3 regions of the Kribbella sp. NPDC104218 genome follow, and region 1 is predicted to be linked to each of the others. Evidence: riboswitches for the same ligand, from Rfam matches in the RefSeq annotation. Region 1 holds a riboswitch; each other region holds the start of a gene.

Region 1 (10,120 bases):
TGTTGCCAACGGCCCTGTTTCCAGAATGGTCAGCATTCGGCGTCCACGAAACGGACTTGGCGGCCGGGGTGGAAGAGCGCGGCCGGATCGCGGGTCTGGTCGAAGATGCGCAACGACGTCCGGCCGATCAGCTGCCAGCCGCCGGGGGATTCGCGCGGGTAGACGCCGCTGAACTCGCCGGCCAGCCCGACCGCGCCGACCGGGACCTTGGTCCGCGGTGACGAGCGGCGGGGGATGCTCCAGTCCGCCGTCCCGGTCAGGTAGCCGAAGCCGGGCGCGAAGCCGCAGAAGGCGACCGTCCATTCTTCGGTCGTGTGCCGGGCGACGACCTCGGCGGTGCTGCAGCCGAGCAGCTCGGCGACGTCGGCCAGATCGGCGCCGTCGTACACGACCGGGACCTCCAGCAGATCACCGGCGTCCCGGGCGGTCTTCGTCGGCCGGACGCCGCGGAGATGCCGGTTCAGCGGCTCCAGCGCGCCGGTCGTGGTGACGAGGACGGTCCGCGCCGCGGGGACGATGTCGACGACGTCCGCGGGACGGTCGGCGAGCAGCGCGGCGTAGTACCCGAGGACTTCGTCGAGGTCGTCGAGCTCGACCAGGAGCGCCTGGTCGCCCGCGGGCAGGATGCGCATCAGAACGGACTCAGCTGGACGCCGGCGTCCGTCAACGCCGTCCGTACGCGGCGCGCGATGTCGACCGCGCCCGGGGTATCGCCGTGTACGCAGATCGAGGCGGCCTCGACGGTCAGGTCGGCGCCGGTGTGGTCCTTGATCGGCCGGCCGGTTGCCATCGCCGTACAGCGGGCCGCGATCGCGTCGCCGTCATGCAGCACCGAGCCCGGCTCGCGGCGGGAGACGAGCGTCCCCTCCGAGGTGTAGGCGCGGTCCGCGAACGCTTCGTGGACGACGGTCAACCCGGCCTCTGCCGCGAGCCGGAGCCACGCCGAGCCCGGGAGGCCGAGGACCGGCAGTGAGCGGTCGTAGTCGGCGACCGCGCCGACGACGGCGGCCGCCTGGGCCTCGTGGTGGCCGATCGTGTTGTAGAGCGCGCCGTGCGGCTTCACGTACCGGACGCGGGCCCCGGCGATCCGGGCGAACGCGTCCAGCGCGGCGATCTGGTAGACGACCTCGTCGCGTAGCGCGGCCGGCTCGATGTCGACGAACCGGCGGCCGAAGCCGGCCTTGTCCGCGTACCCGACATGGGCGCCGATCGCGACGCCGCGCTCGGCCGCCAGACCGGTCACCCGGCGCATGATCGAGGGGTCGCCGGCGTGGAATCCGCAGGCGATGTTCGCGCTCGTGACGACGTCCAGCAGCGCGCTGTCGTCGCCCATCGGCCAGGAGCCGAAACCTTCACCGAGATCCGCGTTGAGATCCATACGCCATGCTAAAAGATTGTTGAACAATCCTGCAAGAGGTTTGTTCTATGATTCGGCCCATGAGCACCGGTGAGGTGGACGAGAGCCGCCAGACGTGGCTGCGGACGGTGGCCGCCGATGTGGCCCGGCTGGATCGCAGCAGTTCCGCGGAGCGCGCCGCCGACATCCTCCGCCGCAGTATCACCGAAGGTGCGCTGCCGCCCGGCGCCCAGCTGTCCGAGGTCGAGCTCACCGAGGTCCTGGAGGTCAGCCGGAACACGCTGCGCGAGGCCTTCCGGCTGCTCACCCACGAGGGTCTGCTGATCTACAAGCTGCACCGCGGCGTGTTCGTCCCGGAGCTCGACGAGCACGACGTCGTCGACCTCTACCGGCTGCGCCGGGTGCTCGAGGTGGACGTCGTCCGCGGCCTGGCCGACCGCGAGCCGGAGCTGCCGGCCGCGCGGCTCGAGCCGCTGCTGGCCGACGTCGAAGCCGCCGAGGCCGCCGCACTCGCCGACCGCTGGGCCGCCGTCGGCACGGCGAACATGCGCTTCCACCAGCACCTGATCGGGCTGGCCGACAGCGCCCGGATGGACGCGATGACCGGCCGGTTGCTCGCCGAGCTGCGGCTGCTCTTCCACGTGATCGCCGCGCCGCGCGAGCTGCACGAGCCGTACATCGCCCGTAACCGTGCGCTTTTCGAGTTGCTGGAGGCTCGGAAGTACGCCGAAGCGGCCACCGAGCTGCACCAGTACCTGACCGACTCCGAGGTCGCCATCCTGGCTGCGTTCCGAAGCCGTTAAAGGCTTGCTTTCGCCCGCCGGGACCTGCGTTGATGAGGTGTACAGCCGTCAGCAGCCCAGGGGAGCGCAGCGCATGACCGAGGAAGAGCGGACCGACCCGACGCCCAAGTCCTACCGCCCGATCGACGCCAAGGGTTTCCGCGAGTCCATCGCGCGCGGCTGGGGGCCGGTCGATCGCTCGATCAGCGTGCCCGCCGGTCTGGCCGAGGCAGCCGCCGAGCACCGGCGCCGGCTCAGTGCGGCGCTGCCGGGCCGGCGGATCGCGCTCGCGGCCGGCCGGGCGCCGGTGCGCTCGAACGACACCGACTACGACTTCCGCGCCGACAGCGATTTCGTCTGGCTGACGGGGTGCCAGGCCGAGGGCGCCGTCCTGGTGCTGTCGGCCGACGGCGACGCGACGCTGTACCTGCGCGAGACCGCCGGGCCGGAGGAGGCCGACTTCTTCGCGAACGCGCGGGACGGCGAGCTCTGGATCGGCCCGGTGCCCGGCCTGAAGGACTGGTCGGACGCGCTGCAGATCGCCTGCCGGCCGATCGAGGAGCTGGCCTCGGCTGTCCGCGGCGCGGTTCCGTACATGCTGTCGGTGCCCGGCGTGGAGCCGATGCTGGATGCGCTCGTGCAGACGTCGCCGTACGACGGGAACGCGCTGCGCCAGAGCCTGGCCGAGCTGCGCCGGATCAAGGACGACTGGGAGCTGGAACAGCTGCGCGAGGCCGTGGCGGCTAGCGTGGTCGCCTTCGAGGACGTCGCGCGCGAGCTGCCGGAGGCGATTCGCGGCGGCGGCGAGCGCTGGTTGCAAGGCACCTTCGACCGGCGCGCCCGGACGCTGGGCAACGGCGTCGGCTACGCCTCGATCGTTGCTGCTGGCAAGCATGCCCCGGTGCTGCACTGGGTGCGGAACGACGGCGCCGTCAACGAGGGCGACGTGATCCTGCTGGACGCCGGTGTCGAGACCCGCACGCTCTACACCGCCGATGTGACGCGGACGTTCCCGGCGACCGGCGAGTACACCGCGGCCCAACGTCAGGTCCACGACCTGGTGCACAAGGCGCAGCTCGCGGCGTTGGGCGCGGTCAAGGCCGGAGCGCCGTACCGGGCCTTCCAGTACGAGGCGATGGTCGTGCTGGCCGAAGGACTGCGGGACTGGGGCATCCTCGATGTGTCGATCGACGAGCTGCTCGGGCCGGACGGCCAGCAGCACCGCCGGTTCATCGTCTGCGGCACCGGGCATTACATCGGCCTCGACGTCCACGACTGCGACGCGGCCCGCCCGGAGACCTACTTCGCCGGTGATCTCGAGGCCGGGATGGCGCTCGCGGTCGAGCCGGGGCTGTACTTCCACCCGAACGACGAGACCGTCCCGCCCGAGTTGCGCGGGATCGGGATCCGGATCGAGGACAACGTCGTCGTGCACTCCGACCGGCTGGAGATCCTCACCGAGGCGCTGCCGATCACCACCGACGGGCTCGAGGCGTGGACCAAGCAGTGTCTTAACGGACAGTAGTCAATCGATCACTTAAAATTAGTAGTCACGTGCGGTAACGCAAACCGGTCGCCGCACGATGTAGTCGTCGGGGAGGGTCGAACTCGGCCCGGCGCGTGACAGTGGGGGGCCGCGGTCACGCGCCGGCCGGATTCGGATTCCGGATCAGGGGAGATCCAACGGGGGAGCCGTGATGAACCTACGAGTGCGAGTCGTCCACTACGGCCCGGCGCACTGGTACGCCGATATCGACGACGCGGACGACCCGCAGCCCGACGATCCGTTCTGGTATGTCGATCGCTGCCGGACGCAGGCCCAGGCGCTCGACGCCGCCTGCACCGAGCTGAGCGCCTTGTCGAAGCGCGCTCGCCGGGGCGATCACCTGCACCGGGTTCTCGAGATCACCGGCGTCGCGGTCTGAGGTTCAGCCGGTCGGCTGGACGGCGGCACACGTCGTCCCCCGCTTCGGCACCGTGCGATCGATGAGGTAGCTGTCGACCGCCGACTGCATGCACGCGCTCTTGTTGTAGCTGCCGTGTCCCCAGCCCGCGTAGGTGAGTAGGACGCCGTGCCGGCCGAGCTGGCGCTCGACGCTCCGGGCCATCGGGTACGCCGTCGCGGGGTCGTGCAACGCGTTCGCGAGCAGGATCGGCGTACTCAGGTTGCGGACGTTGAGGCGATGCTGCGGGTTGTTGGCCTTGGGTGCGCCCAGGCAGACCGAGACGGCCATCAGCTGGCCGGGGTACGGCATGTCCGGGTTCTTGTCGGCGATCCGGTTCAGCAGCCTCGCGTAGTCGCGGTAGTTGGTGACGCGCAGGTTCCAGTCCTGGCAGAACGGGATGAAAGTGTGCGCGGTCAGCGCGGCGGATTGTTTGCTGAGGGCAAGGTTTTTCAGCGAGTCGGCGAGAGCGTTCCACTGCGGTCCGTAAAGCATCCGGAAGGTGCTGAAACTGAGCTGGAACGGGTTGCCGGCCCGGGCCAGCGCATCGGCCCAGACAGCCCGGACGTCCTGACCGTGCAGGGCACAGGACGGCGTCCGGTCGCACCATTTCACGAACTCGTCGAACGAGTCCTGGACGCCGGCGGCCTGGACGTCGAGGAACTGGCGCGGCCCGGCCAGGCTGTGGTCGAGCACGCTCTCCAGGACCATCGCCCGGACGTTGCGCGGGTAGGTCTCGGCGTACTGGGCGCCGAGCTGGGTCCCGTACGAGCTGCCGTGGAAGGAGATCTGGCGTTCGCCGAGGGCGCGGCGGATGGCGTCGACGTCCCGGACGGTTTGCCAGGTGTCGACGTGGTCGTAGAGCGGGCCGGTGTGCTCGCGGCAGTCGGCGGCGAGGCGGCGGTTGAAGTCGAGGGTCGCGGTGAACTCCGCGGCGCTCTTGATGATCGGGGACGGCATCGCGGCCATCAGCTCGGCCGAGCACTTCACCGGGTTGCTGCGGCCGATGCCGCGCGGGTCGAAGCTGACGATGTCGAAGCGGTCCTGCAGTTGCGGGCTGAAGCGGCTGATCCCGGTCTTGATCCGGTCGACGCCGGAGTCCCCTGGGCCGCCGGGCCCGAAGACGAGGACGCCGAGGCGCTGCTGCTTCGCCGTCCGGCGGGCGATCTCGAACCCGAAGGTCGGACCGTTCGGGTTCCGCCAGTCGACCGGCAGCCGCAGCGTCGCGCATTCGGAACCCTGGACGACCGCGGGGTCGTCCTTGCCCTCGGCCACGCAGTCCTTCCACTGCACGGCGGCCGAGGCCGGGAGGACGGTGAGGCTGGAAGCGGCGACGGTCAGGGCGACAGTCCACGCGAGTGCTCTGGGTCTCATTTCCTCGAGTCTTCGGTAATCGCTTGCTCGCGGGCATCGGGGAACGCCCCCTGGACCACCCCGGTTGTCGTTTGAGGGGCTTGTTAGGGTCGGGCGCGATGACACACTCACGGTGGTTCCGGGTGGTGGCGATCGCCGAGGCGGTCTCCTGGACAGGCCTGCTGATCGGCATGCTGTTCAAGTACGTGCTGTCCGACAACGAGATCGGGGTCAAGATCTTCGGCCCGATCCACGGCGGCATCTTCGTCGTCTACGTGCTCACGGTGCTGCTCGTCCGCGGCCCGCTGCGCTGGTCCTGGCCGGTCACGCTGGTCGCGCTGGCCGCGAGTGTTCCGCCGCTGTTCACCTGGTTCTTCGAGATCTGGGCAGTGCGGACCGGCCGGATTGACGGCGGCCAGCAGGCCGCCGTACCGTCGCGTGCGGAAGCTAATTCAACAGCCGCATGAACCCGTGCGGGAGAGACCTGGGCTCGACCCGGGCGCCGTAGGAGCAACTCTCCCCAAGAATCTCTCAGGCACCTTCACCGTACGGGCGAGGCACCTCTGGAGGACATCGGTCCAACAGAGTGGGGAGGACACCACTCGGTCAACGACGACCGGAAGGGACCTCCACACGGATGGCGATCAGTGTTTTCGACCTGTTCAGTATCGGGATCGGCCCGTCGAGCTCACACACCGTGGGCCCGATGCGAGCGGCCCGGACGTTCGTCCACGGGCTGGTGGCCGACGGCCTGTTGACCGCGACCACCCGGGTCGAGTCGCAGCTGTTCGGCTCGCTCGGCGCGACCGGGCACGGCCACGGCAGTAACAAGGCGGTGCTGCTCGGTCTCGAGGGCGAGGACCCGGAGACCGTCGCCACGCACTCCGTCGACGCCCGCGTGGAGACCATCCGCGAGCGCGGCCGGCTGCGGCTCAACGGGACGCACGAGATCGCGTACGACGACAACACCGACCTGATCATGCACCGGCGTAAAGCCCTGCCGTACCACCCGAACGGGATGTCGTTCCTGGCCCGCGGGGCCGACGGCGCCGTCCTGCGGGAGCGGACGTACTACTCGGTCGGCGGCGGGTTCGTCGTCGACGAGAACGCCGCCGCGGGGGACCGGATCGTCCCGGACACGACCGTGCTGAAGTACCCGTTCCGGACCGGCGCGGAGTTGCTCGACCGGTGCCGCGAGTCCGGGCTGTCGATCAGCGAGGTGATGCTCGCCAACGAGCTCGCCTGGCGGACCGAGGAGGAGATCCGCGCCGGCCTGCTGCACATCTGGCAGGTCATGCAGGACTGCGTGCAGGAGGGGTGTGAGACCGAGGGCGTCCTGCCCGGCGGGCTCAAGGTCCCGCGGCGCGCGCACCTGCTGCACACCAAGCTCACCCGCGACCCCTGGTCGGTCGACCCGCTCAAGGTGATGGACTGGGTGAACCTGTTCGCCCTCGCCGTCAACGAGCAGAACGCCTCCGGCGGCCGCATCGTCACCGCCCCGACCAACGGCGCGGCCGGCATCATCCCCGCCGTCCTGCACTACTACCGCCGCTTCGTGCCGGGCGCGACCGAGGACGGCGTCGTCCGCTTCCTGCTCGCCGCGGCCGCGATCGGCGTCCTCTACAAGGAGAACGCCTCGATCTCCGGCGCCGAGGTCGGCTGCCAGGGCGAGGTCGGCTCGGCCTGCTCGATGGCCGCCGCCGGCCTCTGCGAAGTCCTCGGCGGCACCCCCGAACAGGTCGAGAACGCCGCCGAGATCGCCATGGAACACAACCTCGGCCTCACCTGCGACCCGGTCGGCGGCCTCGTCCAGATCCCCTGTATCGAACGCAACGCCATGGCCTCGGTCAAAGCCATCAACGCCGCCCGGATGGCCATGCACGGCGACGGCGTCCACGTCGTCACCCTCGACAAAGTCATCAAGACCATGCGCGAAACCGGCGCCGACATGAAGATCAAGTACAAGGAGACCTCCCGCGGCGGCCTCGCCGTCAACGTGATCGAGTGCTGATCCTCAGCCTTTGGTGGTTTCGAGGATGGTTCGGGTGATCAGGGGTGGGTCGTCGTTCATGGGGACGTGGCCGCAGTTGAGGAGGGGGACGGAGCGGGCCTTGGGTAGTTGGAGGTGGGCTCGGGCGGCTTGGATGGGGAGGAGGATGCGGTCGTGGGTGCCCCAGGCGATGGTGACGGGGACGGCGGGGACGTCGCCGTGGAAGGTTTCGCCGGCTCGGGCGTGAGCGGCGACGCGTTCGAAGGCGGGGGCGTCGCGGAGGGCGCGGGATTCGGCGACGACGGCTTCGGGGGCGCGGAGGGCCGGGCGGTGGTAGATGGTGCCGGTGAGGACGCGGCGGCCGGCGGGGGTGCGGGAGAGGCGGCGTACGGTCGGTTCGGGGGTACGGCGGGCGACGCGGCGCAGGTTGGTGAGGAGGCTGATCGCCCAGCGGTTCTCGCGGGGTGACCAGAAGCCGGCCGGGGAGAGCGCGGTGACGGTGCGGGCCAGCTCGAGCTGGCCGAGGCGGAGCGCGACCAGGCCGCCGAGGGAGTTGCCGACGACGTGCGGCCGATCGACGTCGAGGGCCCGGCAGAGCGCGTCGACGGTGTAGGCGAAGCTGTCGAGCTCGTCCGGGACGCCGTCCGGGACGTCGGGGGAGGCGCCGAAACCGGGGAAGTCGAGCGCGATCACGTCGTGGTGCTCGGCCAGCTCGTCGATCACCGGGTCGTAGGCCTGCCAGTGGTGGCCGATCCCGTGCAGCAGCACCAGCGGTTCGCCGGCGCCCTTGCGGTGGTAGGCGACCTCGACCCCAGGGACCCCGGCCACGGTGACCGTCGCGGTTGCGCTCATGACCTCATCGTGACCGCGGGACGGCGTCCTGTCATCGTGACATGGCCGATGTCACATAACCCTAATACGCTTCCACCGACTTGGTCGGCGCGTTACCGGAGACGGTGCGCTGCAGGTCGATCTTCCACGACTTGTCCGCGCCGAACGCCTGCTCGAACTTCTGGAACGAGCACCCGGTCGCGAACTGCCGCCGCTCCGAGCTCCACTCCGCGCCGCTCTTGTAATACAGGTGGTACGGCCCGCCGATCCGCGTGATCGCGGCCGCCTTCCCGGCCCGGATGTAGGTCATCACGTGCGGCTCCCGCGGCGGCTTCCCGTCCGAGACGACCGAGATCGCGACATCCTTCGACGTCCCGTTGGTGATCTCCAGCCGCCCGGTCCCGGCCTCGCCGCGCCGGACGACGGTCGCGCCGTTCGCCGGCCGCTCGGCCACCGGCGCCTTCCCCGGGTTCGGCAGGCTGCCGCCGAAGACCAGCTCGCGCGCCGTCAGCGCCTTGAACGCGGGCTGCAGATCGGCCCGCAGCTGCCGCTGCACCTTCTCCGAGGTGTACGCGCCGCCACCACAGCGCGCATCCAGCTCGGCCTGTTCCGAATCGGCCAGCCGGTACGCGGCGACCCCGATCCGATCCTGCAACAGCTGATGGACGCCGCTCAGCCGCGCGGCGACCGTGATCGCGGCCAACTGACCCGACGCTTTGTTCAGCGCCTTCGACAGATCACCCATCGCCTGCGCGAGCCCTTCGGCCGTCTGCGCGCGAGCCAGCGCGCGCAGGTTCCCGCCGAGGCCCTTCTCGATCTTCACCAGCTCGGCCTGGTACGCCGCCTGGTCCAGCGGGCCACGGGCCGGAGCCGACCCCACGGCCGACGTGCCCTGCGTAGGCGTCGGCTCACGCCCGCCCGCAACAGGCGCCGGCGCGCATGCCGCGAGCACGCACAGCAACACCACAACCACCCCGAGCCGCACCGCTCCACCCACCCCAGTAGCCCCAACCCCGCGCACTCCAACGGTACGGGCGGACCCACCGAGAAACGAACCAGCTCTACGTTAAGAATCAGCTCCGCTGGGCCGGACGGACGAACGGGAACGCCAGCGTGGAGCGGATGTTCTGGCCGGTCAGCATCATCATCACCCGGTCGACGCCGATGCCGAGCCCGCCGGTCGGCGGCATCGCGTACTCGAGCGCGCTGAGGAAGTCCTCGTCGAGGGACATCGCCTCCGGGTCGCCGGCGGCCGCTTTCAGCGACTGCTCGGTGAGCCGGCGCCGCTGCTCGACCGGGTCGACGAGCTCGGAGTACGCCGTCCCGATCTCGGCGCCGAAGGCAACAAGGTCCCAGCGCTCGGCCAGGCGCGGCTCGCTGCGGTGCGTGCGGGTCAGCGGCGACGTCTCCAGCGGGAAGTCGGTGTAGAACGTCGGCAGCGTGGTGTGCGGCTCGACCAGCTCGTCGTACAACTCCAGGACGAGCTCACCGGCGGACATGTCCATCCGGGTGTGGACGCCGTGCTCCGCGCACAGCTCCCGCAGCGCCTCGGTCGACGTGTCGGGATTCACCGGGACGCCGGCCGCCCGCGCGACCGCGTCGTGCACGGTGACCACCGGCCACTCACCGGAGATGTCGATCTCGCCGTCCGGCCGCTGGACCACCGGCTTGCCGAAGACCGCGGTCGCGGCCTCGATCAGCAGCTCCCGGGTCAGCTCGCGCATCACGTGGTAGTCGGCGTACGGCTGGTAGGCCTCGACCGAGGTGAACTCCGGGTTGTGGGTCGCGTCGGCGCCCTCGTTGCGGAAGTTGCGGTTCAGCTCGAAGATCTTGCCCAGCCCGCCGACGCTCAGCCGTTTCAGGA
Region 2 (10,120 bases), on a different contig from region 1:
GGCCAGACAGGCGTAGCTGTTGACGTCGTGCGGTACCTCGCGGACGGCGACGTCCAGGCCGGTCAGCGTCGGACCGCCTTCGTCGAGAGCGATCCAGGCCGGGTCGCGGACGATCGTGAACCGCGGGTGCGCCGTCGCCGTACCGGCGTTGTAGGCGGCGTCGAGAAGCCGGTAGATCTCCACACCGCGGCGCAGCTCGGTCGGAGTCGACTCGCGGCTCGTGTCGGTGACGCGGAGGCCGAGCGAGAGTTTGAGCATGACCGGCAGGTCCGGGTGGTAGAGCGTGCGCAGACTCGACGTCGGGTACCACTGCGCGCCGTGCGGGCCCAGCTCCCGGACCCGGCCGTCCGCGATCAGTTTGGCTACCCGCGGGCGCTGCACCAGCGCGGCCGCCTGCCACGGGTGGGCCGGGATCAGCACCCGGCCCCCCGACGGAGTGATACCGGCCAGCGCGCCCATCAGCTGCACAGCGTCCAGTCCCTGCAGCGAGGGCGCGCCGGCCACCTGGTCCGAGGACACCAATTCGGTGTCGGCCTCGAACCAGTGCACTGCGAAACGGCCGCCGAGCTCCGGCGAGTACCTCGCCAGCTCGGCGCCGCTCAGTCCGTCCCGGCTCTTCGGCGCCGGGTGGTTCAGTTGCCCGAACAGGAGCCCCTGCTCGATTTCCAGGAAGCGGCCCGGCCCGCGGTCGCACTCCCCCGCGGAGACGAACCGGGCGACGTTGCGCACGGACTCCGCCGTCCGCGCCACCAGGTCGTCGACATCAGCCGGATCGGCGCCGGCCGACAGCACGCGGACCAGCACCTCGGGCGCGGGCGGCACGCCGTCCACCAGGATGCCGGTGAACTGGTGCCAGCCGGTCCGCGACGCGTGCTCGACGCGCGCAGTCACCGTCGCCGCACCGGCCGTCAACCGCAGGACGCCGAACGCCACCGGCACGCCGGCCTCCCGCGTGTACCACCGCAGAATCGCGTTCAGATGCGCCGCAACAGCCGTCTCGGTCGACGAGGTCACGCCCACTCTCCCTGGTAAGGCAACGCTTACTTAGGGAACCCTAACTAGAAACGGCCGCCGTGACCAGCCGGACGCGCGTGGTCATCCTCACTCGCCGTACGGCGTCCTGGTCAGCACGAAGGTGGCCAGGTCGAGGTGAGCGATCGCGTCGCCGCGCCGGACCACCCGCAACCGCTCACCGGCGAAGTACCCGTCCCGGCCGCGATACACATCCGGCTCGACCGGCGAGAACCGCGTCGACATCACGCCCGTCATCTGCAGGATGCCGGCCACGACCGAGAACGTCAGCGGGCTGTTTCCCCAGTACCAGTGGCCGAGCAACTCGTGGCCCTGGGCAAGCTCCGGCTCCGGCATCCACTCCGGCGCGACCGCCGGCTCGTACTTGACCAGCGTCGTCAGCAGCTCGGTCGCGACCGAGGTGACCCGCCCGCTCGTCGCGTTCCCGAGGGTGACCGCGCCGATCCGGCGCGCACGGTCGACGAACAGCCCGGCCAGGAAGCCGGGCATCGAGCCGGTGTGCCCGACGAACAGATGCGGGTCGTCGGCGATCAGCCGCAACCCGAGCCCGTACGACGCCGTCAGCGCCTCGCGCGGATCGGCCGCGGCCGGCGCCGCCATCTCCTCGATCGTCTCCCGGCTGAGCACCTCGGCGACCGGATCGATCAGGAACCGCGCGTACTTCGCCAGATCCTCGACCGTGCTCCACAGCTGCCCGGCCGCCGCCATCGCGCCCGCGTCGTACGCCGGCTCCTCGACCAGCTGCCCGCTGAACGGATGCACCGAGAACCCCTGTGCCGCCGCGCCGAACGGGAAGTACGACGTCCGCCGCATCTCCAGCGGATCGAGGATGCGCCGCTGCACCAGGTCGAGCCAGGACGCGCCGCGCACCCGGGCCACGATCTCGGCCAGCAACCCGTAGCCGAGGTTGGAGTAGTGATGCCGCCGATCAGCCGGGCCGACCGCGTGCGACTCGTCCATCGCCGCGACCAGCTGCTCGAACGAGACCCCCGGGTTGCGCTCCCACCACGGGCCGACCGGCTCGGCGTTCATCCCGCCCGAGTGCGCCAGCAGGTTCCGCACGGTCAGCTCACCGAACGCGATCCCGGGCAGATACTTGCCCACGGCATCGTTCAGCGCGAGCAGCCCCTCGTCCCGGCACTGCAGCACCAGGATCGCGGTCAGCGTCTTGGTGATCGACCCGATCCGGTACTGCACGTTCGGCCCCGGCTCGAGCCCGTGCGCGGTGGCGAACCGCCCGCGCGCACCCGTCCAGACCAGCTGTCCGTCCCGCACCACCCCGGCCGCCAGCGACGGCACTCTGGTCTCACTCTGAGCGGCAGCGACCGCGGCGTACAGGGCGGCCGCGGTGTCGGGACGGACATCAGTCATAGGACCGAACTCTAATTCGAACCGGGCTTACTCGAAGGCCTCCGGGGAGGGGCAGGAGCAGATCAGGTTCCGGTCGCCGTAGGCGCCGTCGATCCGGCGCACCGGCGGCCAGTACTTCGAGGCGCGGTCGACCGACTGCGGGAAGGCCGCCTCCTCGCGGGTGTAGGCGTGCTCCCACTTGTCGTTGATGACCGAGGCCGCGGTGTGCGGCGCGTTCACCAGCGGGTTGTCGTCGGCCGGCCACTCGGCCGCGGCGACGCGGTCGATCTCGTGCCGGATGGCGATCATCGCGTCGCAGAACCGGTCCAGCTCGCCGAGGTCCTCGGACTCGGTCGGCTCGACCATCAGCGTGCCCGCGACCGGGAACGACATCGTCGGCGCGTGGAAGCCGTAGTCGACCAGCCGCTTGGCGACGTCGTCGACGGAGATGCCGGTCTCCTTCGTCATCGGGCGCAGGTCGAGGATGCACTCGTGCGCGACCAGGCCGTTCTCCCCGGTGTAGAGCACCGGGAAGACGTTCTCGAGCCGCTTGGCGACATAGTTCGCGGTCAGGACGGCGTTCTTCGTCGCGGCGGTCAGGCCCTCGCCGCCCATCATCCGGATGTAGGCCCAGGAGATCGCCAGGACGCCGGCCGAACCGAAGGGCGCGGCGCTGATCGGGCCGACGCCGGACTCCGGCCCGGCCTGGTCGAGCAGCGGGTGGTTCGGCAGGTACGGCGCCAGGTGCGCGGCGACCGCGACCGGGCCGACGCCCGGACCGCCGCCGCCGTGCGGGATGCAGAACGTCTTGTGCAGGTTCAGGTGGCTGACGTCGCCGCCGAACTCACCCGGCTTGGCCAGGCCGAGCAGGGCGTTCAGGTTCGCGCCGTCGACGTACACCTGGCCGCCGTGGTCGTGGACGATCTGGCAGACCTCGGTCACGCTCTCCTCGTACACGCCGTGCGTGGACGGGTAGGTGATCATGATCGCGGCCAGCTTGTCCGCGTGCTCGTCGGCCTTGGCGCGCAGGTCGGCCAGGTCGATCGTGCCGTCTTCGTTGCCCTTGACGACGACCACCTTCATCCCGGCCATCACGGCCGAGGCGGCGTTGGTGCCGTGCGCGCTGGACGGGATCAGGCAGACGTTGCGGCCCTCGTCGCCCTGGGCCCGGTGGTAGCCGCGGATCGCGAGCAGCCCGGCCAGCTCACCCTGGGAGCCGGCGTTCGGCTGGATGGAGACCTTCGCGTAGCCGGTCACCTCGGCCAGCCAGCGCTCCAGCTGGCTGATCAGCTTCACGTAGCCGGCGGCGTCCTCGATCGGGGCCAGCGGGTGCATGTCGGCGAACTCCGGCCAGGTGACCGCCTCCATCTCGGTGGTCGCGTTCAGCTTCATCGTGCAGGAGCCGAGCGGGATCATGCCGCGGTCGAGCGCGTAGTCCTTGTCGGAGAGCTTGCGCAGGTAGCGCAGCATCGACGTCTCCGAGCGGTGCGTGTTGAAGACCGGGTGGGTCAGGTACTCCGACGTCCGCGCGACCGCGACGGCCGGGGCCGCGAGCGTGTCGTCGTACTGGACGCCGAAGGACTGGCAGACCCGGGTCAGCGCGGCGACATCGGTCTTCTCGTCACAGGAGATGCCGACGTGGTCCGCGTCCACCTCGCGCAGCCAGATGCCGTTCTGCCGGGCGGCGTCGACGACGTCCGCGGCGGCGCCCGGGACGCGGGCCAGGACGGTGTCGAAGAAGTCGCCGTGGACGACCTCGACGCCACCGGCGCGCAGCGACGCGGCCAGCTTGCCCGCGTAGTCGTGGACGCGGTTCGCGATCGCCTTCAGCCCGTCGGGACCGTGGTAGACGGCGTACATCGACGCGACGACGGCCAGCAGGACCTGCGCCGTACAGATGTTGGACGTCGCCTTCTCGCGGCGGATGTGCTGCTCACGCGTCTGCAGCGCCAGCCGGTACGCCGGGGCGCCGTCGGAGTCGACCGAGACGCCGACCAGGCGGCCGGGCAGCGAGCGCTCCAGCCCGGCGCGGACCGACATGAAACCGGCGTGCGGGCCGCCGTAGAACAGCGGGACGCCGAACCGCTGCGACGAGCCGATGACGATATCCGCCCCGGCCTCCCCCGGCGCCTCGAGCAGGGTCAGCGCGAGCAGGTCGGAGGCGACCGCGACGAGCGTGTCCTGCGCGTGCGCGGCCTCGATCAGCGGCTTCAGGTCGCGGACGACGCCGCCCGAGCCCGGGTACTGGACGAGGAAGCCGAAGAAGTCGCCCTGCGGCAGGCCGTCGGTGGTGTCCGCGACGACGACCTCGATCCCGAGCGCCTCGGCGCGGGTCTCGACGACCGCGATGGTCTGGGCGAAGGTGTCGGCGTCGACCAGGAAGCGGTTCGACTTGCTCTTGCGGTTCGACCGGTGCGCCAGGGTCATGGCTTCGGCCGCCGCGGTGCCCTCGTCGAGCAGCGACGCGTTCGCGGTCGGGAGACCGGTCAGGTCGGAGACGACGGTCTGGAAGTTCAGCAGCGCCTCGAGGCGGCCCTGGGAGATCTCCGGCTGGTACGGCGTGTACGCCGTGTACCAGGCCGGGTTCTCGACCAGGCGGCGGACGATCACCGACGGCGTGAACGTGCCGTAGTAGCCCTGGCCGATCATCGAGGTGGCGACGTTGTTACGGGCGGCGAGCTGGCGCAGCTCGGTCAGCGCGTCCACCTCGGACGCCGGCTCCGGCAGCCGCAGCGGCTCCGCGATCCGGATCGAATCCGGGACGGCGGCGTCCACGAGCGCGTCGACGTCGGCGTACCCGAGCAGCTGGACCATCCGGGCGACCTCATCGGGGCGCGGCCCGATGTGCCGGTCGGCGAAGATGGCTGATATTTCGGTCATCAAGAGGCTCCGTTGCTAGTCGCTTCCGGTGGCCTCCCCCTCTGTCACGGCGCGGACGCACGCTTCAGAGTCGCCTGACGCACCCGGTCCATGGGCCTGAGAGGTTCCGGGGAGGAATTGCCCCTTCGGCGCCCGCTGGATGAACGGGACTCTCCCGAGTGCGGTGAACAGCTGGAACGAGGGTACCTCAGCCGGTCATGCGAGCCCGGCGGCGGGCGGCCAGCTCGTCGCTGGCGTGGCTCTCGCCGTCGTCCTCGCCGTGACCGTCGGCGCGCTCGGTCGGCAGCTCGGACAGCGAGCCCTCGACCTCACGCCAGACGCCGCCGAGCGCGATACCGAAGACGCCCTGGCCGCCGGCCAGCAGGTCGATGACCTCGTCCGGCGAGGTGCACATGTACACCGAGGCGCCGTCGCTCATCAGCGTGATCTGGGTCAGATCGTCGATCCCGCGCTTGCTCAGGTGGGCGATCGCCGTCCGGATCTGCTGCAGCGAGATCCCGGCGTCCAGCAGGCGCTTGATCACTTTCAGCAACAGGACGTCACGGAAACCGTACAGCCGCTGCGTCCCCGAGCCGGTCGCGGGGCGAACCGACGGGGAGACCAGGCCGGTGCGCGCCCAGTAGTCGAGCTGACGGTAGGTGATCCCGGCCGCGGCGCAGGCCGTCGGCCCGCGGAAGCCGACATCCTCGGGCATCGGCCGCAGATCGTCGTCGAAGAGCAGACCCTGCACGCCGGCAGTGGCGGCCGCCGCGGCTCGTGCTTCGGACGTGGTCTGCGCCGTCAGATCCGTGTCGCCGGTGCGTGTCACGCCTGAGCCTCCCTGGATACCGACTGGAACGAGTTACCTCCGTGGAGTTACCGCACCCCACAACTCCTTCACGGTAAGCCGCCGACCTGGGAGGGTCAACGACAACCGCTCCGAGCCGCTAGCGTGTCGCGACTCCCACACGAATCGTTACCTTCCCGGTCTTGCCGGTACCCAAGGCCGAAACGTGCTCAGCTCTTGTCGAAATCCTCGGGGGTGACCTGGTCGAGGAACTCGCGGAAGCGCTCGACCTCCTCTTCCTCCTCGACCTCGTCGGCGCCGCCCTCGCTGTCCGGGACCGGGATCCCGGCCTCGGCGAGGATCTCCTCGGTGCAGTACACCGGCGTCCCGGTGCGCAGGGCGAGGGCGATCGAGTCCGACGGGCGGGCGGAGATCTCGGTCTTGTCGTCGAAGACCAGGACCGCCTCGAAGACGCCGTCGGTCAGGTTCACGATCCGGACCTGGCTGAGCGTGTGCCCGAGCAGCCGGATGGTCTCGGCGAACAGATCGTGCGTCAGCGGGCGCGGCGGCTCCATCCCCTGCTGGGCGAAAGCGATCGCACTCGCCTCGGCCGCGCCGATCCAGATCGGCAGGTACCGCTCGCCGCCGACCTCTCGGAGCAGCACGATCGGCTGACTCGAGGGCATCTCAACCCGGACTCCGACCACGTCGACTTCGCGCACTCCCCCACCCTACTCCGCGTCGTTCACCGCGGCAGCCTGGACCGGACGAGTGCTGTGTGCAACCGAACGGTCAGGGCGGCGAGGTGTTCGGTCTGCTCGGTGCGGCGGGGGCCGGTGACCTGCTCGATCAGGCCGGCCTCGCGGTCGGCCGCCGTCCGGAAGGGGCGCAGGTGGCGCGGCTCGATCCCGTACGTCGCCAGCTCGGCCGCGGCCTGGGCGACCACGATCGCGTCACCGCCGTAGTGCTTGCCGTCGGCCACCACCAGCCCGTGGCTCTCCAGCTGGTCGAGCAGCTCGGCCGAGACGCCGGCGGCGGCCCGCAGCTCGGCCCGGGTCAGCCGCAACTCGATGCCGGTGGCACCGAAATCGTCAGCGGCCGGACCGGTGGCCGGCGTCCTGGGCGCGACCGGCGGTCCGCCGGCCGCCGGTCGCAAGCCGCGGTCGATCGCGCCGAGGTGCTCCTTGATGACCTTCAGCGGCAGGTACTGGTCGCGTTGCGCGGTCAGCACGTAGCGCAGCCGCTCGACGTCGTCCGGGCTGAACTTGCGGTAGCCCGACGCGGTCCGCGCCGGGCTCACCAGCCCTTCGGCCTCGAGGAAGCGGAGCTTGGAGATCGTGATGCCGGAGAACTCGGCCTGCAGGACCGCCAGCACCTCGCCGATCGAGAGCTCAGGCCTGGCCACTGGCGTAGTAGACCAGCCGGTACTTGCCGATCTGCACCTCGTCGCCGTTGGTCAGCTGGACCTCGTCGATCCGGTCCCGGTTCACGTAGGTGCCGTTCAGGCTGCCGACGTCGCGGACCTTGACGCCGTAGGCGTCGCGGCGGAACTCCGCGTGCCGGCGCGAGACGGTGACGTCGTCCAGGAAGATGTCGCTGTCCGGGTGCCGGCCGGCGGTGACGACGTCGACGTCCAGCAGGAAGCGGCTGCCCGCGTTCGGGCCGCGCTGGACGATCAGCAGGGCGGACCCGGCCGGCAGCGCGCCGACGGCGGCCTGGTCGTCGGCCGACAGCGGCTCACCCTGATCGAAGCGCTCGGTCTCGGGCTCGACCGAGATCGGCGTCAGCATCGCGGTGTCGGTGACGCCGGGGGCCGGCGTCGCGGCGGCGGGTCGGTCCGCGCCAGGGAGCATCGCTCCGCACTGCGAGCAGAAGCGGCTGCCCTCGGAGTTCTCGTGCCCGCACTGGTTGCAGAACGGCATGCTGTGATCCTCCCGATCGCCGTTAGGCGACGTTGATTGCGTAGACCCCGTGATAACAGTGTGGACCCGGACCCCAACCCTCGATCAGCGGTTGAGGTCCGGTAAACCTATCAGCCGGTGATCAGCTCGGGTCGAGCTGGCCCTGGTAGGTCTCGGCGTCCATCAGGGCCTCGACCTCGGCGGCGTCGTCGACCTGGATGTCGAGCAGCCAGCCCTCGCCGTACGGGTCGGTGTTGACCAGGTCCGGCTGGTCGGCCAGGGCCTCGTTCACCGCGGTCACGGTGCCGTTGACGGGGGCGAACAGATCGCTGACGCTCTTGGTCGACTCGAGCTCGCCGCAGGCGTCGCCGGCCCGCACCGCGCTGCCCACCTCGGGCAGCTGGACGTACACGATGTCGCCGAGCGCGTCCTGCGCGAAGTCGGTGATACCGATCCGCACGGGGGCCTCGCCGTCGGCCTTCACCCACTCGTGCTCGGCCGTGTACTTCAGGTCTTCGGGGTACACCTTCGTCCTCTTTCTGGAAAGTCTCGCGCGAAGTTACTTGGTCGGGCTGGGCGCCGGGCGAGCGTAGCGATGCTCTTCCAGCGGGTGCAAGGCGGTGATCGAGACACTGGTCTGCTCGGTCACCTCGGCGGTCCCCCCGACCTGCGGACCGGTCACCTCGCTGACCAGGCCGCCGGGGAAGTTGGCCGCCTCGGCCAGGTTGTGCGACTCGCCGATCGCCTCGATGACGTACGGCGAGTTGAGCTTCTGGCCGTCGACGCGGATCCCGGGGGCGTCGTCGACGAAGTCGGTACTGGCCACCACCCGGGCCGAGCCGTTGATCTGGATGGCCTCCGCGCCGGCGTCGCGCAGCTCCTCGATGGCGTCCAGCAGGTTGCTCGACGTCATCTTGCCCTCGGGATCGTTCAGCGTGATCCGGACGCCGGGGCCGACGGCCGGCAGCGTCCCGGCCAGGATGCCGAGTGTGCGCACCTGGGCCTCGGCCTGGGCGCGCGCGGTCTCGGCCTTGTCGGCGCTCGAGGACAGCGAGTTCTTCCGCTCCTCGAGCTCGGTGATCTCGCTCTCCAGCCGGCGGGTGTTCTGCCCGAGGCCGTCCAGGATCGCGATCAGATCCTCACGGCGGGCGTTCTGGTACCCGTCGTCCGCCCGGGTCACCCGGACCTGGACCACCGCGACACACGCCACCAGCGCCAGCACCACCGCCACGATCGCCTGCCCGCGCGACGGTTTGAACCCCGCCTTGAGCCGGTTCAGTGCCTGGTTCGGCGTCCGGGCCTTCTTCACCGCCGGCATCGGCGTCGGCGCGGGCGGATGCGGCTGCTCGGCGGGCTCCTCGGGCTTGCCGGCGGCCGGCGCCTCGTACCGCGGCGGCTTCGCGTGCTCGCCCTTCGCCCGGGCGGCCGGCTGCTCCGCGCCAGGCTCGTCCGGGCGGGTCTCGTCCGGGGCGCCGGGTTTGGCCGGCTCGTCGGCCCACCAGCTGGCGACGACGGTGGGGTCGTCGTCCGGGGTCTCGGGTTTGTCGGGTTTGTCGGTCATGTCAGGCCCTGAAGATGTGCCGGCGGATGGCGGCCATGTTGGTGAAGATCCGGATGCCGAGGACGACGACGACGCCGGTCGACAGCTGGGACCCGACGCCGAGCTGGTCGCCGAGGTAGACGATCAGGGCGGCGATCAGGACGTTGGACACGAACGAGACGACGAACACCTTGTCGTCGAAGATCCCGTCCAGGAACGCGCGCAGCGCGCCGAAGACGGCGTCCAGCGCGGCGACCACCGCGATCGGCAGGTACGGCTGGGCCCACTCGGGGACGTCGGGGGCGACCAGCAGGCCGATCACCACACCGATGACGAGTCCGAGGACGGCGATCATCTCTTACCCACCTTCGCGTATCGCAGCGCGATGGTGGCATCGGCCGGCACCAGCAAGGAGTCCTCCGTCGTGGTCGTCATCCGGACATCGAAGTTGCTGACCAGGTACTGCACCCACTGGCCGCCCGAGCTCTGCGCGAACCGGGCCGGCAGGGTCGCCGAGTCGCCGATCGCGAGCACGGTGTACGGCGGCGTCAGCGAGCTGTAGCCGACCGTGATCGCGCTGCCCGCGCCGCGGATCGCGGTCATCGAGGTGAGCCGGTGACCGTTCACCGAGATCGCCTCGGCGCCCGCCGT
Region 3 (10,120 bases), on a different contig from region 1:
CGATCATCCAGAGCGCGCTTTGTACGACGCCGATCCCGGCCAACGTGCTCGCACCGGGGCTGCCGACCGTCTCCCCCTGGGAAGCGCCGGAAAGTCTGGCTACGCGCGGCCGCGCGGCCGCCGACCGGGTCGGCTGCAGCAACCTCGCTTGTCTGGCCGAGAAGGATCCGGAGCAGCTGATGCCGATCTTCCGGGATTTCGCGGGCCTGTCCTACGGCAGCCGGATTCTCCCGGAGAACCCGGCCGTCGTCCTGCAAGCGGGACGGACGCAGGACGTCCCACTGCTGTCCGGCACGACCCGCGACGAGGGAACCTACCTGCAAGGCATCTACGACGCACTGCTCGGGGAGTTGACCCCGGCGAAGTACGGCGAGTACCTGGACCAGGCGTTCGGCCCGCACGCCGATCGGGTCCGGGCGCGGTACCCGCTCGGGAATCCGAGCCGGACCTGGGCAGCCGTCAGTACCGACAGCGCCTTCGCCTGCCCGACGCTGCGCCGCAATCAGACCTACGCGCGCCACGCGCCGACGTACGCGTACGAGTTCGCCGATCGGACGGCGCCACCGACGCTGCCAGCCGTCGGCTACCCGTACGACGCGTACCACTCGGCCGACGCGCTGTACCTGTTCGACCTCCGGGTGGGCGGAGCGCCCCTCGACGGCGATCAGCGCCGGCTCGCGAACGCGATGCTGGACTACTGGTCTGCCTTCGCGCATACCGGTGACCCGAACACGCCGGCACTCCCCCATTGGCCGCGGTTCCGCCCAGCGGACGACGTCGTCCAGTCGCTCGATCTGCACCTCGGACGGACCGACGTCGCACGCAGTCACCACTGCGGGCTATGGGCAACGATCCCGCTGGATTAGGTCTGCGGGTAAGGAGAATCCGGCAGCCCGAGATTGCGCCAGACGAACCGCGGGATCCCGGCCAGGAACGTCCGCAGGAAGCGGGAGTTGTGCGCGACCAGCGGGTGGCTGTGCTCGCCGGGGCTGAACCAGGCCCAGTCGTCGACGATCTGGAACCCCGACGGCGGGTTGGCCATCAGGAACTCCATCTGGCGCGGGTGGATCACGTCGTAGGCGAACTTCTTGTCCTGCGCGAAGATCCCGAACTGCCGGTTGAAGTCCTCGCTCTCGAAGCTGATCCCACCGCCGAAGCCCCGGCGGCCGACCTGCAGCCACGGCATCCGCGCCGGGAGCTGGAAGCCGAGCATCGCCTCGCTGTGATGCTCGGTCACGGTCCGGGTGGTGGTGCGGCCCTCGGAGTCCGTGCTGGACTCGGTCCGCGTCGTCTTCCAGTGGTGGGTGAAGGCGACGAAGGGCGGGCCGTCGCCGTCCCGGCCGCGGATCACCTCGCTCGTGCGGTGCCCATGGCCCGATCGGGTGATCGGGGTGGTCTGCAGCAGCTGGTCGTCCTCGCCGATCCAGTACCAGTCCGGGTGCTGGTAGAAGGTCAGCCGGGCCTCACGCTCGGGCTGGATCCAGCGGTCCAGCGGAGCCGCATCGATCGCGGCCGCGATCGCGGCGAGCTGCTCCAGCCAGGGGGCGAGGAGCTCGGCGTCCTTGCGCGGCGGGTCGAGGACGACGAGCTGGTCGCCGTCGATGCTCAGGTTCAGCCCGGGCTGCCCGGCGGCCATCGCGTACAGCTGCTCACACAGCTGGGCGGTCAGCACGTCGGTCGCGAACTCGGGCTCCTGGACACCGACCGTCCAACCGGCCCCGAGCTGCGCCGGAACCGGGACCATCGTCGCCATCACGCCGTACCGGGGCTGCGTCTGCCCGCCGGTGATCCACAACTCGGGCAGCCGCCGCGACAGCGTCACCATGCCGACCCAGCCGCCCCAGTGATCGTTGCTGTACTCGATCACCTGGAACGGGCGGCCCTGGCTCGTCGCCCCGGTGATCTGATCGTCCGGCGACCGGGTGAACCCGATGCCGAACGGCGGGTTGCCCAGCCGCGCGACCGCGGCGAACGCCGGCGAGCCGACGAACGTCCAGCCCCGATCCCGCAACGACTTGCGGTAGCGCTCGCGGCGGACCAGCCAGATCACGAACCAGGCCAGTCCGCCCAGGCCGAGCAGCATCAGCGTCCACGCGAAAACCGACATCTGGCGGAACATCGCGACCGTCCTCTCAGTTCGCCGGCGCCGCGGCCGCGGCGATCCGGCGATTCAGGATCTCGGCCAGTACGACGGCTTCGTCGTGCGGCAGGATCCATTCGGTCGCGAGAGTCTGGACGACGAGCGCCGGGCCGGGCGTGCTGACCGGCGTCCGGTCGAGGCGGATCGGGTACTCCAGCTCCTCACCGCCGGCCAGCGTGGTCTCCGACACCTTCAGCACCGAGAGCGGCACGTCCTGGATGTTCTCCCGGGTGTTGTCGCCGTCCGCGCTCTTGGCCCGGACGGTCGCCCGCAGCGTCACTGAGGTGTCGCCGACGGTCAGCCGGAGCCGGTTGATCCCCCGGATCCGGAACGTCAGCTCGTACGGCGTGTCCCCCAGCCCGGCCACCGCGGGCCGGAGCAGCTGACGCTCGCCCCACCGGCCGATCAGGAACCCGATCACGCCGCCGATCGCGGCCGCCGGGACGCAGAACAGCGCCGGGCCGCCGATCACGATCGTCGCGAAGACGCCGAACAGCGCGGCGGTGCTCCCGGTGATCGCGCCGACCGAGGCCCAGCGGTCCGGCTTCCAGCGGCTGCGGTCGCGGAACAGCCAGCCGCCGGCGATCGCCGCGACCGGGATCAGCACCGATTTCCAGTCCACCAGCGCCTGGTCGGCGGACAGGTTGATCGTCACCGTCGCGATCAGGAACAGCACCGGGATCCCGACGTACACGCCCCAGACCACGAGCTGGGCGCGCCGGCTCCGGGCCTCGGCGTCGTTGGCAGTCACCCGCCGACCCAATCACATCAGCGGGTCCGGACGCCGATTGACCCGGCCGCCGGGCACACCCTAGAGTCGGCGGCTCAACCGCATATCGCGCCGTTCGAATCGGGGCGGGAGAGTCCTCATCCATCACGATGAGGCGCCGAAGGAGCAAATCTCCCCAGAATCTCTCAGGCCCAAGCGACCGTTCCGATGAGGCGAACTCTGGAAAGCCGGGTGCCCGCGCAACTGCGGGCGACCCGCACCCACGGTGCAAACCGCCACACCCGGCGGCGAAGCTCTCAGGTACCGATGACAGAGCGGGGAGGTCACCCAGCAGAGGCGTCACGTGTCCGTGACGCCGGACCGAGGGAGCCTCCCAGCCATGACGTCGTCACGTCCAACGCCGCTGCATGCGGAACATCAACGACTCGGTGCGTCGTTCACCGATTTCGCCGGCTGGTCGATGCCGGTGCGCTACACCTCCGACATCGCCGAGCACACCGCCGTCCGGACGGCGGCCGGCCTGTTCGACCTGTCCCACATGGGCGAGCTGGAGCTGACCGGGCCGCAGGTCGCGCAGGCGCTCGACCACAGCCTGGTCGGGCAGCCGTCGAAGATCGGCGCCGGTCGCGCCCGGTACACGATGCTGTGCGCCGCGGACGGCGGCATCCTCGACGATCTGGTCGTCTACCGGCTCGCCGAGGAACACTTCCTGATCGTCGCGAACGCGAGCAACGCGGCCGCCGTCCGGGACGAGCTGGTCGAGCGGATCGCCGGCTTCGACGCCGAGCTGCGCGACACCACGGCTGATTGGACGCTGATCGCCGTCCAGGGCCCCGCGTCCGCCGAGATCGTCGCCACGCTCACCGAGCTGCCGCTGGCCGACCTGAAGTACTACGCGATCTGCGCCGGGACGCTTGCCGAGCGCAACATCCTGCTCGCGCGCACCGGCTACACCGGCGAGGACGGCTTCGAGATCTACTGCCGGCCGGACGACGCCGCCGGGATCTGGACCGCACTCCTGGCGGCCGGCGCTCCGCACGGGCTGTTGCCGGCCGGGCTGGCCTGCCGGGACACGCTTCGGCTCGAGGCCGGAATGCCCCTGTACGGCAACGAGCTGACTGCCGCGACCACGCCGTTCGAGGCCGGGCTCGGCCGGGTCGTTGCCTTCGGCAAAGAGGGTGACTTCGTCGGCCGGGACGCGCTCGCCCGCCGGCGCGACGAGGGCGCGCGGCAGGTGCTCGTCGGCCTCACCTCGGCCGGACGCCGGTCGCCGCGGAGCGGGTACGCCGTCCACGACCCGGAGTCCGGGCGGCAGATCGGCGCGATCACCAGCGGTGCGCCGTCCCCCACCCTCGGTCACCCGATCGCGATGGCCTACGTCGGGGCCGGCTACGACGAGCCCGGCACCCAGCTGCACGTCGACATCCGCGGGACCCACGACGTCGTCGAGGTCGTCGCCCTGCCCTTCTACCGCCGCGCCTAGGAGCTCTCATGTCCGTTCCCACCAACCTGCAGTACACCGCGGAGCACGAGTGGATCGCCGTCGACGGCGACATCGCGACGGTCGGCATCACAGCGTTCGCAGGGGAAGCGCTGGGCGATGTCGTGTACGTCGAGCTGCCCGCGGCCGGCGACGCCGTCCGCGCCGGTGACACCTGCGGCGAGATCGAGTCGACCAAGTCGGTGAGCGATCTGTTCGCGCCGCTCGACGGCGAGATCGCCGAGATCAACGAGGCCGTCGTCGCCGACCCGGGCCTGGTGAACACCGACCCGTACGGCGCGGGCTGGCTGCTGCGGCTGCGGATCACGGGCGAGGTCAGCCTGCTGGACGCCGCCGCCTACACGACCCTGATCGGCGGTGAGTGAGATGCTCGACCAGTCCCTGGCCGCGTTCGATCCGGAGATCCACGCCGCCATCACCGCCGAGCTCGGCCGTCAGCGCGACACCCTCGAGCTGATCGCCAGCGAGAACTTCGCACCGCTCGCGGTGATGGAGGCCCAGGGCTCGGTCCTGACCAACAAGTACGCCGAGGGTTACCCCGGCCGCCGGTACTACGGCGGCTGCGAGCATGTCGACGTCGTCGAGCAGCTGGCCATCGACCGGGCCAAGGCCCTGTTCGGCGCGGGTTTCGCGAACGTCCAGCCGCACTCGGGCGCCCAGGCGAACGCCGCCGCGATGTTCGCGCTGCTCGACCCCGGTGACACGATCCTCGGCCTCGACCTCGCGCACGGCGGGCACCTCACGCACGGTATGCGGCTCAACTTCAGCGGCAAGCTGTACGACGTCGTCGCGTACCACGTCAGTCCGGACGACTTCGCGGTCGACATGGCCGAGGTCGAGCGGCTCGCGCTCGAGCACCGGCCGAAGCTGATCGTGGCCGGCTGGTCGGCGTACCCGCTGCACCTGGACTTCGCCGAGTTCCGGCGGATCGCGGACCTGGTCGGCGCGTACCTGATGGTCGACATGGCGCACTTCGCCGGGCTGGTCGCGGCCGGGCTGCACCCGAGCCCGGTCCCGCACGCCGACGTGGTCACCACGACCACCCACAAGACGCTCGGCGGGCCGCGCGGCGGCGTCATCCTGACCAACCGGGCCGACCTGGCGAAGAAGTTCAACTCCGCGGTCTTCCCCGGGCAGCAGGGCGGTCCTCTGGAACATGTGATCGCCGCCAAGGCGGTCGGGTTCAAGCTGGCGGCGTCGGAGGAGTTCCGCGACCGGCAGCGGCGGACGCTCGAGGGCGCGCAGGCGATCGCGGACCGGCTGCTGGCCGACGACGTCCGCGCGGCCGGGATTACGGTCCTGACCGGAGGGACGCAGGTGCACCTGGTGCTGGTCGACCTGCGCGACTCGGCGCTGGACGGCCAGCAGGCCGAGGATCGGCTGCACTCGGTCGGGCTGACCGTGAACCGCAACGCCGTCCCGTTCGACCCGCGGCCGCCGATGGTCTCGTCTGGGCTGCGGATCGGGACGCCCGCATTGGCGGCCCGCGGGTTCGGGGCGGCCGAATTCGCGGAGGTGGCCGACATCGTCGCAGCGGCTCTGATTCAGGAGCCGAGCGAGTCGTTCACAGCTGAATTGCGTGCGCGCGTCGGCGTCCTGACGGCGAAGTTCCCGCTCTATCCTGCGATCGGCTAGTTCCGAAAAGTCCACTCCGTTTTGGTGCTTCTTGCAACAATTTCACCACTTCGGCACGTCTTGGTCTTTACCGGGGCGGGACGAAGGAGGCTGGGGTGCAAGGACGGCGACGGGCCAAGAGCGCAGTTGGGCTGCTGCTCGGATGTCTGCTGGTGTGCGGGGTGGCGCTGGCGGGCGCGGCGTACTTCCTGCTGCCCAAGGAGCAGTTGCAGACTGCCCCTTTGGGCACGATGGAACCGGAGCGGACGGCGACCGCGGCGCCGGTGAGCACGCCGGCACCGGCCGGCCGGGCGCCGCGCCGGGGGCCGGCCGCCGCCGGGTACGCCTGCCCGGGGTTCAGCGGGATCCAGACCAAGGTCTCGCTGCCCCTGGTCCTCGAGGAGAAGTTTGCCTGGGGCAACCACCCGGCGACCAAGGTCGGTGACGGCAAGGGCAACATCCGCTGGGACGCGGACCCGTTCAAGGATCCGAGCTGGCACCTGTGGCTGCACTCGCTGCGCTGGCTCGGCAACGGCGTCTACGGCGCCGACCGGGGGAACCGGCAGGCCCTGGACAAGACCCTCGCGATCGCGAAGGACTGGGTGCGCGACAACCCGTATCCCTGGCAGGGCGCGAGCGCGACCGAGTCGACGATGCACCGCACGAACGTGCTGATCTGCATCCGGCAGACCACGCTCAAGAGCCTGCAGGCCCGGACGCTGCCGGCGCAGTACAAGTGGCTGGACACCGCGCTGAACGACCACGCGAAGTTCATGACCGAGCACTGGAGCGGGATCCGCAACCACGGCACCGACGAGAGCATCGCGCTGTTCGGGATCGGGTGCACCTACGACCGGGCCGATCTGAAGGAGCTGGCCGTCAAGCGGCTGAACGAGGCCGTCGTGCACGCGATCGACGACGAGGGCACGACGAACGAGCAGTCCGTCGGGTACGCGTCGTTCAACTACCGGCTCTGGGGGCGGGCGGCCGAGGTGCTGCGGGCCTGTAAGACCGAGCCGGGCCCGGAGATCGACAAGCGCCGGGAGAAGCTCGCGCTCTGGCTGGCGCTCGCGACCAAGGCGAACGGCGAGCTGCACCAGATCGGCAACACCAACAAGCAGAAGCTCGAGACCGCCCCCGGGACGCCGCTGGAGTTCGTCGCGTCCCAGGGCAAGAAGGGGACGAAACCGGCCAAGCGGACCGGGATCTTCCGGGCCGGGTACATCTTCGGGCGGACGGGCTGGGGTGACAACCGGCCGTTCGGGCAGGAGTCGTCGTACAGCATCCGGTTCGGGTTCCCGCGGGCGTACCACGGGCACGAGGACCACACGGCGATCACGTACAACTGGCACGGGCAGGACGTGCTGATCGACCCGGGCTACCTGGGTTACCGGAAGAACGAGAAGCAGGAGTGGGCGCGGACGCAGTACGCCCACAACGTGATGACGATCCCGACCGCGAAGAGCCGGAACGCCAAGACGAAACTGGTCGGCGCGGTCAGCACGCCGAACTCGGACTACTACGAGCTCAACGACCAGCCCGCCGAAGGCGTCGAACGCAACCGTGACGTCCTCGTCCTCAAGGACCCGGACCTGGTCATCGCGCTCGACCGCGGCCAGTCCGGCACGACCCAGCGCTACGAGACTCTCTGGCACCTGCCGCCCGGCCACAAGGTCACCATCGATGCGAACGGCGTCGCGGTCGCCCAGCAGCCGCGCTCGGGGATGAAGACTCACCTGATCCAGATCCCGCTGGACGGCGCCATCCCGGCCGGCAGCACGACCGTCGAAGAGGGGCGCTCCAACCCGGCGCAGGGCTGGTTCGCGCCGACCATCTTCAACCCGGTCCCGGCTCCGGTCGTGAAGTTCACCCGGACCGGTCAGAGCGTCCGCATCCTGTCGCTGATCATTCCGTCCAAACAAGCCGAGCAGGTCACCTACGCCACCCGGAACACCGGCACCGCCGTCCTCCTCGACCTCACCGTCGGCACCCGCAAGGTCACGGTCAAGGTGGCCCCGTTCGGCCGCCTCACCCGCCTGAACTGACGCGGGCCCACGTACCCCGTACATCTGCGGATGTACGGGGTACGTCTTCTCCAGCCGGACGCATCCCGCGGCCGGCTTTTCTACGGTCGACTCATGACTGTCTTTCGCGTGGTGGCCGGCGTGCTCGCACCTGTTGCCGGGGTGGGGGTGATGCTCGCGGTCGCCGTCGTAGTCCCGGTGCCGGTGGTATTTCTTGGGGCCGGGCTGTTGGTGCTGCTCGGGGTGAGCCTGGCGGCTGGGCGGTGGCTGGTGGGTGGCGTGTGGGCGCTGGTGGTCGCATCGGCGTTCGGGGTGCTGTTCTTACGACCGTTCCCGGAGCAGCCTCAGGTGGCGACTCCGGACGGCGTCCGGTTCTGGACGCTGGCTGACGGGAGCCGGCTCGCTTACGTGACCAGTCCGGCGTCCAGGGCTCGTCAGCGCACTCCGGTGATCTTTCTGCACGGCGGGCCCGGAACGCCCTCCGAGGGGCTGCCTACTGGGACGAAGGAGCTCAACGCGGCCGGGTACGACGTCTACAGCTACGACCAGCTCGGCGCTGGCCGCTCCACCCGGCTGACCGACCCGACCGGCTACACCGTCGCCCGCCACGTCGCCGATCTGGACGCCGTCCGGACGGCGGTCAGCGCCGACCGGGTGATCCTGATCGGCCAGTCCTGGGGCGGCTCACTCGCGGCGCAGTACCTCGCCGCCCATCCCGATCGCGTCGCCAAGGTCGCTTTCACCTCTCCTGGCGAGGTTTGGCCGAACGCCCACCCCGGCTTGGAGATCTCGCCCTGGTCCGCCCTCAGCGGGCCGGACCGGCGCCGCTATGACGAGCTCACCTCCGCGCCCAGACTGCTGCTCCAGGGCGTCCTGCTCGGCCTCAATCCGCGCGCCGCCCACGCTTTCGCCGGGGACGCCGAGTCCGACTCCCGGTTCCACGAGATCGCGCTCTCCGGCCGATCTCTCGGCGGCTGCCCCGGCGGGACCCACGCCTCCGGCGTCCACCAGAACCCGCAGGGCTTCTACTCCAACCAGCAAACCAACGCCGACTTCGCCACCATCCCCGACCCCCGCCCCGCGCTCAGCCGCCTGGCGACCCCAGCTTTGGTGCTGCGGGCCCAGTGCGACTACGTCCCGTGGGCCGTTACCCGCGACTACCGCGACACTCTGCCCAACGCCACCCTCACCTTTCTCCCCCGGACCGGGCACAGCCCCGAGGACTCCACGGCCTATGTGCCGACCCTCCTGAAGTTTCTCGCCGGCCAACCGCTCTCCGCTTACACCGGAGCGGCCGACCCGGCTGGCTGATCAGTCGGGAGTTACCAGGCCCGCGCGGTGGGCGATGATGACCAGCTGGACCCGGTCGCGGGCGTCGAGTTTGGTGAGGATGCGGCTGAGATGGGTCTTGGCGGTGGCGTGGGTGATGTGGAGTTCGGCGGCGAGCTCGGCGTTGGTCCGGCCGCGGGCGACGAGCGCAAGGATTTCGCGTTCGCGGGCGGTGAGCGGAGCGAGTTCGGCGGCGCGGGCGGCAGTGGTTGCTGGGGGCAACCAGGTGGCGGCGATCCGGCGGGCGATCCCGGGTGCGAGGAGGGACTCGCCGGCGTGAACGGTGCGGATCGCGTGCAGGAGCGCGGGGGCGGCGAAGTCCTTCAGCAGGTAGCCGCTCGCGCCGAAGCGGAGCGCGCTGAGGACGGCGTCATCCGCGTCGTACTCGGTGAGGACGACGATCCGGGTCGCGGTCAGCTCCGGATCGGAGGTGATCGCCTTCGTCGCGGTCAATCCGTCCCCGCCGGGCATCTTCACGTCCATCAGCACCACATCCGGCCGCAGCTCGCGCGCGAGCCGTACCGCGCTCACGCCGTCCCCCGCCTCTCCGACCACCCGCAGATCCGGCTCGCCGTCGATGAGCACGCGCAGCCCAATGCGAGCCATGACCTGGTCGTCGACTACGAGAACTCCGATCATGCGCCGTCCCCGGTCGGTACGGTGGCGGACAGCCGGAAGCCGTCGCGGCCATCTGTCGTCAGCACGCCGTCCACCAGGGTCAGTCGCTCCCTCATGCCGCGCAGCCCGTGCCCTTCGGTCAGCTGACCGGCCGGCAGCCCGAT

Evidence for each region. A riboswitch is a leader RNA that binds a small molecule or an ion and turns the genes downstream of it on or off. The one in region 1 is predicted to bind glycine.
Region 2: it holds a riboswitch for glycine, as region 1 does, so the genes downstream of both, gcvP (aminomethyl-transferring glycine dehydrogenase) here and ACZ6ZD_RS05890 (L-serine ammonia-lyase) in region 1, are expected to answer to the same signal.
Region 3: it holds a riboswitch for glycine, as region 1 does, so the genes downstream of both, gcvT (glycine cleavage system aminomethyltransferase GcvT) here and ACZ6ZD_RS05890 (L-serine ammonia-lyase) in region 1, are expected to answer to the same signal.

What each region holds. Positions count from the first base shown of each region.
Region 1 covers NZ_JBVJMQ010000001.1:1,252,044-1,262,163, reverse strand. Annotated here, with positions in the region: gene ACZ6ZD_RS05930 (5-oxoprolinase subunit C family protein) at 1-36, opposite strand, end outside; gene ACZ6ZD_RS05925 (5-oxoprolinase subunit B family protein) at 30-632, opposite strand; gene ACZ6ZD_RS05920 (LamB/YcsF family protein) at 632-1,378, opposite strand; gene ACZ6ZD_RS05915 (GntR family transcriptional regulator) at 1,438-2,160, shown strand; gene ACZ6ZD_RS05910 (aminopeptidase P family protein) at 2,234-3,664, shown strand; gene ACZ6ZD_RS05905 (hypothetical protein) at 3,837-4,064, shown strand; gene ACZ6ZD_RS05900 (alpha/beta fold hydrolase) at 4,068-5,456, opposite strand; gene ACZ6ZD_RS05895 (DUF3817 domain-containing protein) at 5,555-5,902, shown strand; glycine riboswitch at 5,900-5,992, shown strand; gene ACZ6ZD_RS05890 (L-serine ammonia-lyase) at 6,073-7,446, shown strand; gene ACZ6ZD_RS05885 (alpha/beta fold hydrolase) at 7,450-8,277, opposite strand; gene ACZ6ZD_RS05880 (hypothetical protein) at 8,339-9,241, opposite strand; gene lysX (bifunctional lysylphosphatidylglycerol synthetase/lysine--tRNA ligase LysX) at 9,330-10,120, opposite strand, start outside.
Region 2 covers NZ_JBVJMQ010000003.1:1,313,385-1,323,504, forward strand. Annotated here, with positions in the region: gene ACZ6ZD_RS30795 (IucA/IucC family protein) at 1-1,014, opposite strand, end outside; gene ACZ6ZD_RS30800 (serine hydrolase domain-containing protein) at 1,102-2,403, opposite strand; gene gcvP (aminomethyl-transferring glycine dehydrogenase) at 2,431-5,262, opposite strand; glycine riboswitch at 5,337-5,429, opposite strand; gene ACZ6ZD_RS30810 (MerR family transcriptional regulator) at 5,450-5,956, opposite strand; gene ACZ6ZD_RS30815 (bifunctional nuclease family protein) at 6,259-6,750, opposite strand; gene ftsR (transcriptional regulator FtsR) at 6,774-7,433, opposite strand; gene ACZ6ZD_RS30825 (FHA domain-containing protein) at 7,420-7,950, opposite strand; gene gcvH (glycine cleavage system protein GcvH) at 8,072-8,455, opposite strand; gene ACZ6ZD_RS30835 (DUF881 domain-containing protein) at 8,489-9,490, opposite strand; gene ACZ6ZD_RS30840 (small basic family protein) at 9,492-9,824, opposite strand; gene ACZ6ZD_RS30845 (DUF881 domain-containing protein) at 9,821-10,120, opposite strand, start outside.
Region 3 covers NZ_JBVJMQ010000003.1:74,038-84,157, reverse strand. Annotated here, with positions in the region: gene ACZ6ZD_RS25445 (carboxylesterase/lipase family protein) at 1-866, shown strand, start outside; gene ACZ6ZD_RS25440 (hypothetical protein) at 863-2,107, opposite strand; gene ACZ6ZD_RS25435 (hypothetical protein) at 2,133-2,891, opposite strand; glycine riboswitch at 2,987-3,082, shown strand; glycine riboswitch at 3,088-3,185, shown strand; gene gcvT (glycine cleavage system aminomethyltransferase GcvT) at 3,250-4,353, shown strand; gene gcvH (glycine cleavage system protein GcvH) at 4,362-4,736, shown strand; gene glyA (serine hydroxymethyltransferase) at 4,738-6,006, shown strand; gene ACZ6ZD_RS25415 (heparinase II/III domain-containing protein) at 6,102-8,030, shown strand; gene ACZ6ZD_RS25410 (alpha/beta fold hydrolase) at 8,124-9,320, shown strand; gene ACZ6ZD_RS25405 (response regulator) at 9,321-9,977, opposite strand; gene ACZ6ZD_RS25400 (sensor histidine kinase) at 9,974-10,120, opposite strand, start outside.